Linked DNA regions of Microbulbifer sp. A4B17. The protein of the gene in region 2 interacts with the protein of the main gene of each other region in a pairwise test. Links are inferred from orthologs where the notes say so. Each region holds a gene or a part of one and is shown on either strand. Other genes may lie near its edges.

Region 1 (8,288 bases), 3.3 Mb from region 2 along the record:
TCCAGTGCCAGCCAGTTACTGGCATCGGCCAACGATGCCTGTTGTAGTGCTCGAGAGCAGGGCAGAAATCGAGTTAAGCTTTTTGGTGACTCCCGCAAGGTGCTGGAGAAGCGTCGAGAGACTACCTGGGTGGCAGAAATTCACGCGGCCCTGCGAGAAGACCGCCTGATGTTGTACCGACAGCCAGTGGTTTCGCTAAAGGGGGACCGAAGTGTCCACCACTATGAAATCCTTGTGCGAATGCGTGGCCGGGACGGTGGAGTGATTTCACCGGGGCTATTTTTGCCAGCCGCAGAACGCTACGGTTTGATCGAAGAAGTGGACCGCTGGGTGATTCGTCGCGTTTTTGACTATATGGCCCAGGAGCAGCGCTTGGGTATGGGCGGAATTAATTATGCGGTCAATATTTCCGGTATTAGCTTAGGGGATGAGACCTTTGCTGATTTTGTGCTGCAGTCTTTGTCCGATGCGGGTGTAACGCCTTCGCGGGTTCAATTTGAAATTACTGAAACCAGTGCCATCAATAACCTAGAGCGGGCACTGATTTTTATCCACAAGTTGAGAGCTGCCGGTTGCAGCTTTGCCCTGGATGACTTTGGTCGCGGTGTCTCTTCCCTGGCGTATCTGCGCCAGTTGCCGGTAGATTTCCTTAAGATCGATGGAAGCTTTGTGCGCAATATGCTTGAAGATGAAATTGATAGCGCTATGGTGAGTACTATTGATCACTTGGCCAAAAGAATGGGCATCAGTACTATTGCCGAGTATGTAGAGAGTCCGGAACTGATGGATAGGCTGAGCCAGATGGGGGTGGATTATGCCCAGGGGTTCGGCATTGCGGCAGCGACGGGGTTGCCGGAACTGGATACTTACCCGGGCATCACGCATCATTCCAGAGGCTCTCAATCATAGAGCCCCTGGAAATCATGCATTCAGATGCAACGGCTGCTAGATAATTGTTACTAAACGACCGGTGCAAGTAATTCGGAGTGCTGCTCTGCCTTGAGCCGCGGTCCGTATTGGCTCACCACCTGGGCGGCAGCGCGACAGGCAAGTTCACCGGCTTCAGTAAAGGTCATCTCGCGGTTGATACCGTAGAGGAAGGCCCCGGCAAACATATCACCCGCACCATTGGTGTCGATGGCGTGGACTTCGGGGCTTTCAACTCGATGTATCTCGCTGCCATCCCAGAGCAGGGCGCCGTCGGCTCCCAGAGTGATGGCAAAGCTGCGGCAGTAATCGCGCAGGGCCTCGACAGCATCTTCTATACAGTCGGTACCGGTAAAGCCTAAAGCTTCGTCTTTATTGCAGAACAGCATATCCACACCGCCGCCGATCATCTCCCGCAGCCCTTCGCCGAAGAACTGGACCATGGCCGGGTCTGACAGGCTGAGTGCGGTTTTAACCCCGTGGGTTTCGGCTTCTTCGCGAAGCTTGATCGCTGCGGCACGGCCGGTTTCAGAGGAGACCAGATAGCCCTCGATATAGGCCCACTTGGAGCTGGACAGCGCATCGCTATCCAGCTCCGCGACCGACAGTCGCTCACTCATCCCCAGGTAAGTATTCATGCTGCGTTCGGCATCTGGGGTGATTAGCACCAGGCATTTGCCGGTGGTGCCCTGGTCGGCCTGCTTCAGCGTTTCTGGGTAGTCCACCCCGGCGCTGTTGAGGTTATTCCTGTAGAAGTCGCCATTTTCGTCAGCGGCGACCTTGCAAGAATAAAAGGTACGGAGCCCGAAATAGCTGGCAGCGATCACTGTATTGGCGCCAGAGCCGCCGCAGGCCAATGTGGCTGTGACCAGATGGTTTTGAAGGTCGTCTACCAGCTGTTGCTGGCGGGCGTCATCCACCAGGGTCATGATTCCCTTTTCCACGCCAAGGGTGCTTAAATCCTGGTCCGACACTTCGATTTCGGTATCGAGTAGGGCGGCACCTATGCCATAGAGATCGTATTGCTGCATATCATTCCTATTCGGGCTTATTGTCTACATTTCCGCCGCATTATGGACGTGATTTTGGCAAGTGCAAGGCGCGAGGCAGGGCTGGCGACAGTAAATAAAGACTTAGTCGCTTGTTACATCTTGGTGAACTAATAGGCGGTTGCTGCGGTCAATCCACGCACAGGTGTAAATAGCGCCTTCACGTGAACCATCAGGTGATAGATACTGCCAGACCTGGAATTTGGCCTGCTATTTGGGTGGGTCGTCAGTGTTGAAAGGCGCTGACAGCAAGTTATCAGCGGAGCTGCCACCTGCTGATACCTGCCTTCGACTCTCTGATCGGGCCTGCGAAACCCCGAGAGTCACTTGATGTACTGAATTGGCAGCGGGACTGAATCCTCATATGGCATCAACGAAACGCCGGCGCGTCAGAGCGTCAAAGCCCAAACGACGATATCGCTGGCTCAAGCTGCTGGTGCTGCTTGCCCTGGTGGGCTCCCTGGCGCTGGCAGCGTATATGGCTTACCTGGATGTACAGTTGCGTGAGCGACTGGACAGCCGCCAATACCAACTTCCCGCCCGTGTTTATGCCCGCCCGTTGGTGTTGCGCGAGGGTATGGCAATGCACCCGGATGAGTTGGAATCCGAATTTTCCGCCCTGAATTACCGCAAGCAGGACACCCTCAGTGAGCCTGGTTCCTGGGTTCAGGATGGGATGAGTTATAAGGTCTGGCGCAGGGATTTTATCCACGCCAATGGCCGACAGCCGGCTGCGATAGTCTCCTTCCGCCTGCGCAACGATCAAATCAGTGGTTTACGCGATGACAATGGCCGTAGTCTGGCGGAATTCCGCCTGGATGCGGCAAATATCGGCTCTTTACTGGGTGGGGGTGATGACCGCAATCCAGTGCGTTTCGATGATATTCCCCCTTTGGTAGCCAATACCCTGATCGCTGTTGAGGACCAGGACTTCCTCAATCACTTTGGTGTTTCCCCTCGTGGTATCGCCCGGGCCATGGTGGCCAATGCAAAAGCCGGACGATTGGTACAGGGGGGGTCCACGATTACCCAGCAGCTGGTCAAAAATATCTTTTTTGACCATAAGCCCAGCCTGAGGCGTAAATTCAACGAAGCGTTGATGGCCATTCTGATGGAGATACACTACGACAAGCGCTATATCCTGCAGGAATACATCAACGAGGTGTGGCTGGGACAGCAGGGTGCTCGGGGCATCTATGGCTTTGGACTGGCCTCTGAATTCTACTTTCAGCAGCCTTTGGATACTCTGGAACCCCATCAGGTAGCGCTGCTGGTAGGGTTGGCCAAAGGTGCTTCCTACTACAACCCCTGGCGCAACCCTGAACGAGCCCTGCAGAGGCGCAACACTGTATTGGAGCTGATGCTGGAACAGGGGTTGATTACCCAGGAAGAGTTCCAGAAATATTCCGCGAAGCCCCTGGGGGTGGTTAAAGGCGGTGTCGGTGCACAGAACCCCTACCCGGCCTTTACTGAGCGCTTGTTAACCGAACTCCGACCCTATTACTCCTACGAGGAGCTGCGAACTTCAGGTTTAAGGGTTTACACCACATTGGCCCCTTCGGTGCAGAAGTTGGCAGAGGAGTCTATCAGTCAGGGCGTCAGTCAGCTGGAGAAAGACCGAGGGATCAAAGCCAATTCACTCCAGGCCGCGACAGTGTTGCTGGATAATCGAAACGGTAATGTACTGGCCATGGTGGGGGATCGGAACCCGGATTATCCGGGCTTCAACCGGGCGCTGGAAGCCCGCCGCCAAGTGGGCTCCCTTATTAAGCCCGCCGTGTATCTCACCGCGCTGGAGCGACCGGAGGAATACAATCTCGCCACTCTGATTGATGATGCCCCGGTGAGAATTGAAGAAGCCGATGGCGATGTGTGGATGCCACAAAACTTCGATAAGCGCGCCCACGGGCAGATACCCCTCTATATTGCCCTGGCCAAGTCCTACAACCTGGCAACGGCCCATTTGGGACTGGATCTCGGCCTGCAGAATGTTCGCCAGACGATTCGCCGCCTGGGTGTTGAGTCCAGGCTCCCTCGGGTGCCGGCGATGTTGCTGGGTGCCGTGGAGATGACCCCGTTCGAAGTTGCCGGTATGTATCAGACGATCGCCAATAACGGTGAGACGGTACAGCCGCGCACGCTGCTCGCGGTTTCCGATGCCCAGGGAGGCCGTGTACAGCACTTCCGCCGCAAGGCTAATCGCGGTGTCGATCCTGTGCCCGCTTACCTGTTGCGCTGGGGGCTGGAGCAGGCCATGCGCGAAGGCACCGGCCGTCGTTCTGCCAAACGCTTGCCGAGCAGTATCGCTTTTGCCGGTAAAACCGGAACCACCAACAACAACCGCGACAGTTGGTTTGCGGGTTTCTCCCCGGAAGTAACGGCCGTGGTCTGGTTGGGGCGCGACGATAATGAGCGCACCCGCTTAACCGGCTCCACCGGTGCACTACCCATCTGGACAGAGATCATGCGCAAGCTGCCCCATCAACATGGGCCGGTTGAAATGCCCCGAGGAGTGGAGCTTAAGTCAGTGAACTCCCGGGGGCAGTTTATGGACCCGGATTACTGTCGCGGTGGTTATGAGATTCCTTTCTCCTACGAAAGCCAGCTGCAACCGGCGCCGGAATGTCGGGGGCAGAATCGCTGGCGCTGGTTCCGGAATCTGTTTGGCAGTGGTCGCGATGAAGCTGCTCCCAGAGAGGAAATGAGCCCTGGTTGGGGAGTAGATGCCAGCGAGCAGCAGATGCGTGATCGGCGCCGCCAACAGCTGCAAGAGCAGTTTCGTGGCGACGATGCGGAAGAATTTGGTGTTGATCCCGATTTTGACTCTGGCTTTGAAGAGGAGCCCCTGGAGTTACCTCGGGATAGCACCTTCGGTGCGGGCTCTCGCAGCGTACCGGTAGAGGAAGCTCAACCGGTGGGGCCGGATCTGGAAGATCAGTGGCCCTAAATAGATAGCGCGCGAATTAATCGCGCGCTTTTTTCATCAGCCATCAGTCCTGTAGCAGTTGAGCGGCCTCTTCAGCGAAATAGGTGAGGATGCCGTCGGCACCGGCGCGTTTAAAGGCCAGCAGGGATTCCAGAATAACTGACTCTCTCTTCAGCCAGCCATTTTCAAAGGCGGCACAGTGCATCGCATACTCTCCGCTCACCTGGTAGGCGAAAGTGGGCACCCGCAACTCCTCTTTTACCCGGCGCACTATATCCAGGTAGGGCATACCGGGTTTTACCATCACCATATCCGCGCCTTCTTGCAGATCCAGGGCGCATTCGTGCAGTGCCTCATCGGTATTTGCGGGGTCCATTTGGTAGCTCGCCTTGTTGCCACCTTTCAAGTTGCCGGCTGAGCCTACTGCATCGCGGAAAGGACCGTAGTAAGCGGAGGCATATTTAGCGGCGTAGGACATAATAAGGGTATTGCTGTGGCCTGCGCCCTCAAGAGCGTCACGAATGGCTCCAATGCGACCGTCCATCATATCTGAAGGGGCCACCATATCCGCACCGGCGGCGGCGTGGGACAGGGCCTGCTGTACCAATACTTCGACGGTCTCATCGTTGACGATATAACCGCTGTGATCCATTAGCCCATCCTGGCCGTGGCTGGTGAAAGGGTCCAGGGCTACATCGGTGATTACGCCCAATTCCGGTACTGAATCTTTCAGCTCGCGAACAGCTCTTTGCGCCAGGCCATCGGCGTCGTGGGCGGCACTGGCACAGTCGGATTTTGCCGAAGGGTCCACTACTGGAAACACTGCAATGGCAGGAATTCCCAACCCTTGAACAGCCTTCGCTTTCTCGGCCAAAAGGTCCACACTCAGGCGTTGGACACCTGGCATTGAGGCTACTTTTTGAGTTTCGTTGCGCCCCTCAATCACAAACAGTGGCAGGATCAAGTCGTCACTGCTCAATTGGGTTTCCCGCACCAGTCGACGGGAAAAATCCTTTGCGCGCAGGCGACGCAGGCGAGTGTTGGGGTAGGCACCACGGCCGAAACTTTGGCTCATCGGGAAATTACTCCGGCTATCCATAGGGCCGCAGAAACCCCGCAGCCGCAACTGGCAGCCATCATATCAAATTGCCGCAGAGGGTGATTTTGCGATTGCAGGGGGAAAGCAGTTTAAAAATGGGGCTGATGTAAGTGCTTTACCAATAGTTTGCCGGCGGCTTCTATATGTTTTGCCAACAGTGCGGCGGCCTGGTCTCCATTTCCCTCTTGGAGTGCTTTGAGAATTGCAAAGTGCTCGTCTTGACTGGTGCCCTGGTAATTCAGACCATGGGACTGGTAGCCGATATAGCGCTCACATTGCCGGTGCAGTTGCTTGACGGTACTAAATAGCGTGGGTCTTGCAGCTGCCCGGTAAATACAGGCATGGAACTCCCAATTCATTTTTCCGATCTGCTCGGCGGAGAGTTCAGGTTTGGCTTGCATGGATTCCAGAATATCTCTGGCCCGCCCCAAGATTTCTCCATTAAGGCTTTCCAGTGCCAGGGATTGCAGCAGCGGTTCCAGGCGCATGCGCATCAGGTAGAGGTCTTCCACTTCAATAGGGTCAAACTGCGGCACTGCGACGCCGCGTTTTCCGTGTCCGGTTAACCAGCCCTCATTTTTCAATCTTTGTAGAGCGTCCCTAACCGGAATACGGCTCACGGCGTAAAGCTCTGCCAGTTCGGCCTGCTTTAGTACCTGGCCGGCGGCGAAGCGCCCCTGCTGCAAGTCCGACTTAATTTTTTCGTAGAGGCCCATCGATATTTATTAATTCCTGCGCTTGAAAAACCAGTAACACACCAGCCCCCCCAGCAGTCCCCAAAAGGCAGAGCTAATGCCAAAGAGGCTGATACCGGAAGCACTTACCAGAAAAGTGATAATTCCGGCTTCGCGACTGTCGGCCTCGGCTGTTGCTCCAGCCAGGCTGCTACCAATGACGCCAATCAGTGCCAGGCCGGCGAGGCCGGCAATCAGTTCCTGGGGAAAGGCACTGAATAATGCCACAACGCCAGCGCCGCAGAGGCCCACCAACAGATAAAAAATACCGGCGGCAATGCCGGCGGTATAGCGTTTTTCGGGGTTGGGATGGGCCTCCGGGCCGGTGCAAATAGCAGCGGTAATAGCCGCCAGATTAAATGCAAAGCCACCAAATGGTGTCAGCAATAAAGAGGTGAGGCCGGTGCCACTAATAACAGGAGATATAGGCACTCTACTGTAGCCACTGGCGGCCAGGGTTGCCGCTCCGGGTAGATTCTGAGAGGTCATAGTGACGATAAAAAGAGGAAGGCCAATGCCAATTAAAGTGGAGAGGCGGAATTCTGGGGTGACCCAAACAGGGTGTGCCGCTTGCCAGCCGATCTGGGCCGATGCGATGAGTTGCAACTTCCAGCAAGTCGCCACTCCAGCCGCTAGTACCAAAATAATGGCGTAGCGAGGCGCCCAACGGCGCCCGACTAGATAGGTCAGCAACATGATGCCGACCAATAGTGGTTGTGCCTGCAGAGAAGTAAATACTGAGAGACCAAATTGCAGAAGTATGCCTGCGAGCATAGCGCTGGCAATTGGTGCCGGCACCATTCGCGCTACCCGCTCAAAGGCTCCGGACAAGCCCACGAGGAGTGTTAACAGGGCGCTAAACGCAAAAGCACCAATCGCCTCAGTAATGGGGATGCCACCTAAACTGGTGGCCAAGAGTGCAGCACCTGGAGTCGACCAAGCAGTGATTACCGGGGCGCGGTAATACCAAGAGAAGGCAATACAGGTAATGCCCATCCCCAGGCCCAGGGCGCCAATCCAGGAGGCGATCATTGCTTCACTTGCGCCAGCTGCACGCGCGGCTTCAAACACAATGGCGGCGGAACTGGCTACTCCCACCAGCACGGCGACAAAGCCTGCGCTAATGGCGGACAAGCTGGTATCTGAAAACGGTGAGCTTTTCAAAATGTATACCTTTTATATTTTGTATACATTTTTAGCTGTTAGTTTTTTGAGCGCAATAACTTTGCGGTGAAGCGACTGGGGCTTTATTGGAGGGGGGTAAAGTTAAGAGGGCAATTGAAGCAGCACCCGCAGGCTGCGGGTGCTGGAGAGAGGCAGGCAATTAGCCGAGACGGGCGAAGACGCGTTCAGCGGCGGCGATTGTGGCCTCAATATCCTTATCGGTATGGGCTGCGGACATAAATCCTGCCTCATAGGAGGCCGGTGCCAGGTAGACACCTTCTTCCAGCATGCCGTGGAAAAAACGGTTAAAGCGCTCGTTATCGCAGGCCATTACCTGTTGATAGTTAGTCACTTTAGGTTCTTCGGTGAAGAAGAAGCCGAACATGGTG
Region 2 (4,679 bases):
CACATCCAGCAGCAACCAGAGCGTTGTGAACGTTGTGCTCACCAAGCAATTTCAGGCTAACAGGGTGGGCAACGCCTTCAATTACCAAGTCAAATGAAGGGCAACCATTAGGATTCAATACAATATTATCCGCATGGATAGCACACTCATTAGATAAGCCAATACCCAGAGTCTTTACCCCTTCGGGCATATTCTCCAACCAGTAATTCGCATAGCCATCATCGGTATTGATCACCGCCGTCGCCGATACATCCAAACTGGTATAAATTTGGCCCTTGGCTTTTGCGATAGCATCAACAGAACCAAAGCCCTCGACATGCGCTGGCATTACGTTATTTACCGCCGTCACCTGCGGCTTGCCGATACTACACAGGTAGCCAATATCGTCAGGGCCGTTAGCTCCCATTTCGAGAATCAACACATCGTGTTGCACTGTCAGCCCAAACAAAGTCATAGGTAAACCGAACTGGTTGTTCAGGTTTCCCTCGGTTACACAGGGTGTATGACTCTGGGAAAAAATTGCAGACAGCATCTCCTTAACGGTGGTTTTTCCGCAGGACCCTGTGATGGCCACAACCGGACCGTCAAACTGCTCACGGCACAGTAAGCCAATTTGTCCTAATGCGACCGTCGTATCTTCAACGCGCCACTGCGGTAAACTGCAACTGGGCACTTCACGATCGACGACCAACCCCAATACCTGGCCATCCAGCTCACCGACAAAATCGTGCGCATCAAAATTTTCGCCAACCAGAGCAACAAATAAAGATTTGGGGTCCAGCTTGCGGGTATCCGTACAAACCAGTTCAAACTCCACAGAGCCATTGATTAACTCACCACCAAAACGGCTTTGCAGTTGCTGCAACGTAAGGGAATTAATCACCTTGGCTCTCCTTGCCTTCACTTGACTGGCCCGATTCATCCACGCGGGCTTTGAGAGCTGCAGCAGCTTGCTCACGATCGCAGAAGTGAATTTTTTCACTGCCGATAATTTGGTAATTCTCGTGCCCTTTACCGGCGATCAATACAATATCCCCCGGTTGTGCTGCAGATACCGCCTGAGATATCGCTGTCGCGCGATCAATTTCAACTTCGATATTACTGGCAGCCCCTTCGAGAATATCGTCGATAATTTTTTGTGGTTCCTCGCTGCGGGGATTATCGCTAGTCACAATGGCACGGTCCGCCATCTCGGAGGCAATACGCCCCATCGCCGCGCGCTTACCCGTATCCCGGTCACCGCCACAACCAAAAACACACCACAAATTACCGCGACAGTAAGGGCGCGCTGCTGCTAAAGCCGCGCGAAGAGCATCTGGTGTATGGGCATAATCCACCAATACACCCACATCATCGGAACCCTCAACCAGGACACGCTCCATACGCCCCGGCACCGCTTTAATAGTGGGGAAAGCGTCAAGAATATCTTCAAAAGGCATGCCCTCTGCCGCTGCAGCAGCTACGACAGCCAGAGCATTGTGAATATTGAAATCGCCGATTAAGGGTGCGTGCAGTTCACCGCTGCCCCAGGGGGAATTTAGCTTTACAGAAAATCCGCGCTCATGGCGACGCAGGTCAGCAACATATAAATCACCCGCCTGCAGCCCATAAGTAATAACGCGCAGGCCACGCAATTTGCAGCGTTCTGCCAACTGGGCGCCAAACGGATCATCCAGGTTAATGATTCCTCGCTTCAATTTTGGCAGTCCGAAAAGTTTCTCTTTGGCTGCGCCGTAAGCGGCCATATTGCCGTGATAATCCAAATGATCGCGGCTCAAATTGGTAAAAATTGCCGTATCAAAAATCAGCCCATGCACACGTCCCTGAGAAAGGGAATGCGAAGAAACTTCCATTGCGGCAGCGGCAACGCCACTATCGCGATAATTTGCAAAGTCCGCTTGTAAACTCACCGGGTCAGGCGTTGTTAAACCCGTTTCCTGCAATTCGATTTGGTTATCTTTCCAGACACCATTACCGATGGTGCCTATCAATGCTGCACTGCCAAAGTGGCGAGCCAGTAATTGGGAAGTCAAATAGGCGCAAGTGGTTTTACCGTTGGTGCCAGTCACGCCGACCAAGTGCATTTCAGCACTGGGATTACCGTGGAAGCGCGCGGCAATTTCCCCTACCCGCTTTGCCAGACCGGGAACACTGACCACCTGGATATCACCACGGCTTTTACATTCCAGCTTGTCGCCGTCGGCAAGCACTACCGCAGCACCTGCAGTAATTGCCGCATCGATATATTCCCGACCATCGACCACAGAACCGCGCAAGGCCATAAATACATCGCCCGCTTTTATCTTGCGGCTATCCAGGGCAATACCAGTGACAGAAATATCGGGAATACCGGCGTAACCCGGCACTAATTCTTTGATAGAAACAGAATGTTGTTCGCGCTGACTCACGATTTTGAACCCCTCTCGCTTAACTGCGCGGCCAATTGCCCTTCCGCCGATCCAATTTTTTCCGGCGGAACCTGCAACAGGCGCATAGCACCAGTCATCACCGAACCGAATACCGGTGCAGCAACTTCACCACCGTAATATTTGGCATGACTGGGATCATCAATAACAACTACCGCCGCAAGACGCGGATTATCAGCGGGGATAAAGCCCGCAAATACTGAGCGGTAGCGATTATCCGCATAACCACTACTGCCAACTTTGTGCACAGTACCGGTCTTGCCGGCGACACGATAACCTTCTACAGCGGCAAGGCGTCCGGTACCCCGGGAAATCACCGTCTCCAACATCGCTGTAACCTGCCCAGCCAAGGATTGCTCAATAACCTGCTCAGGCTCGCCCGGCACTTTGTCACCGGATAAAACCAGGGAAACAGGACGCTTAACCCCTTCATTCGCTAGCACGCTGTAGGCTTGTGCCAGTTGCACAGCGTTAACTGTTAAACCGTAGCCGAAGGCGAAATTAGCCCGCTCGATTGGATGCCAGCGGCTACGACTGGGCAAGATCCCCTGTGCTTCACCGGGGAAGCCGCTGCCCACTGCCTCGCCCAGACCCAAGCGATAAAAGAGTCCCCGCAGAGAATTTGGTTCCAAATCGAGAGCAATTTTTGTAATTCCCACCTGGCTCGACTTAGTAATAATCTTAGTGAGGTCTATTTTTCCGTAATTAACCGGGTCCACCAGGGTTTTTCCCGGCACGCGAATATATCCAGGGCTGGTGTTTATTTCTGTCTTTGGCGTATAGCGCCCAGTTTCCAAAGCGGCCAGTACCGTTAAAGGCTTTACCGTAGAGCCCGGTTCAAATTGGTCGATCAGGGCTCGGTTGCGCATGGCTGCTGACTTAGCGCCCTTACGGTCATTGGGATTAAATGAAGGCTGGTTGGCCATAGCCAATACATCACCACTGTGAGTATCGAGAATCACCATAAAACCCGAGGCGGCGCCGTTTTCCGAGACTGCTCGTTTTAATTCCCGGTAGGCCAAATACTGCAGGCGCATATCGATAGACAAACGCAGATCCCTGCCCGGTTGCGCTTCCTGGTGGATCGCTAAATCTCTTACAGTACGCCCTTTCAGGTCTTTAATTACCTGGCGGGATCCCGGCTGTCCCGACAGCCAGTCATCGTAGGCCAGCTCCATTCCTTCCTGGCCGCGATCATCAATATTGGTAAAACCGAGAAGCTGGGCTACCACCTCTCCAGCAGGGTAAAAGCGCCGGTATTCTTTTTTACTGAAAACACCTGAAATACCCAGCTCCAGCACTTCCCCAGCCTCCTCTGGAGACAGGTGGCGATGCAGATACATAAATTCTTTATTGCGGTACTTCTCCAGGCGGGCACCCAGTTTGGATGGCTGTAAATCCAGCGCGCGAGCCAAGCGCACTAAATCTTCATCACTTATTTCGCGTAACAGTTTCGGATTAGCCCACAGACTGTGCACCGGTGTACTTACGGCGAGAAGCTCACCATTTCGGTCGACGATCGAGCCCCGATACGCGGCAATTTCTTCAGTGCGCAGGGTACGAGCCCGGCCCTGATCCTGCAGAAAACGATATCCGCGCTCAGCAGCAGGCACCACTTGAAGTCTGGCCAAATGGAAAACCAGGGCCAGGGCGAGCAGGCACAGCAGAACTGCCACCAGCGCAAAACGCCAGCGGGCAATACCCGGCTGAATATCCTTTTTTTTGACTGCGCCCATGTTTTTCCAGTTGGCGTTATCTATTTATTCTGTGCCCAGGCTGAGCGTGTCACTTTCCCGGCCTGAGTCCCGAAACCCAATTAATACAAAACTCTTTATAATTATTTAAAGGCCAAAGCCCCCAAACGCAGAAACCCCACCGGGCAAACAGTGGGGTAATTACGTCTTCACCTGATGGCAGCTAGGGTTTAATCCACTACCACCAGTACCTGTTCCGAAGGCGCAGGCATGTGCATTTTTAATTTTTCTTGTGCGACCTGTTCGACCCGGCTATAGGCAGACCAGGCACTTTTTTCCAAAAGGAGACGCTCCTGCTCGTAGCGCAACTCATCGTGGGCTTTTTGCGCCTTACCCAACTCAGCGGTCAACTCCCGACTTTGCTGGGTACTTTGAATAACCGAAAGCGACGATAGGATTACCGCTACCCACATCACTCCCATTCCAAGCAGAGCCTTGCCGGACATAAACTCAGTTTCCACCCAGTTTTTCTGCCACTCGCATTACTGCACTGCGAGAT

What was found. Proteins that work in one complex are often made in the same cells at the same time.
Region 1: the proteins of BTJ40_RS16935 (region 2) and mrcB interact in binary tests that used the Escherichia coli proteins (3 or more experiments, as listed by UniProt). The link is inferred for Microbulbifer sp. A4B17 from one-to-one orthologs.

The regions. Positions count from the first base shown.
Region 1 is NZ_CP029064.1:553,110-561,397, forward strand. Bases 1,985-5,131 are described here. They hold mrcB (penicillin-binding protein 1B), read left to right. Parts: upstream 1,985-2,340; coding sequence 2,341-4,923; downstream 4,924-5,131. Other genes in these bases: hemB (porphobilinogen synthase), read right to left, coding at 4,967-5,131. Also shown: BTJ40_RS02440 (EAL domain-containing protein), read left to right, coding at 1-909; BTJ40_RS02445 (adenosine kinase), read right to left, coding at 960-1,958; more of hemB, read right to left, coding at 5,132-5,977; BTJ40_RS02460 (GntR family transcriptional regulator), read right to left, coding at 6,091-6,717; BTJ40_RS02465 (benzoate/H(+) symporter BenE family transporter), read right to left, coding at 6,727-7,899; hemL (glutamate-1-semialdehyde 2,1-aminomutase), read right to left, coding at 8,060-8,288. UniProt on the Escherichia coli protein: Cell wall formation. Synthesis of cross-linked peptidoglycan from the lipid intermediates.
Region 2 is NZ_CP029064.1:3,852,314-3,856,992, forward strand. Bases 1,784-4,679 are described here. They hold BTJ40_RS16935 (penicillin-binding protein 2), read right to left. Parts: upstream 4,163-4,679; coding sequence 2,405-4,162; downstream 1,784-2,404. Other genes in these bases: BTJ40_RS16930 (UDP-N-acetylmuramoyl-L-alanyl-D-glutamate--2,6-diaminopimelate ligase), read right to left, coding at 1,784-2,408; ftsL (cell division protein FtsL), read right to left, coding at 4,351-4,641; rsmH (16S rRNA (cytosine(1402)-N(4))-methyltransferase RsmH), read right to left, coding at 4,631-4,679. Also shown: murF (UDP-N-acetylmuramoyl-tripeptide--D-alanyl-D-alanine ligase), read right to left, coding at 1-883; more of BTJ40_RS16930, read right to left, coding at 876-1,783. UniProt on the Escherichia coli protein: Essential cell division protein that catalyzes cross-linking of the peptidoglycan cell wall at the division septum. Required for localization of FtsN.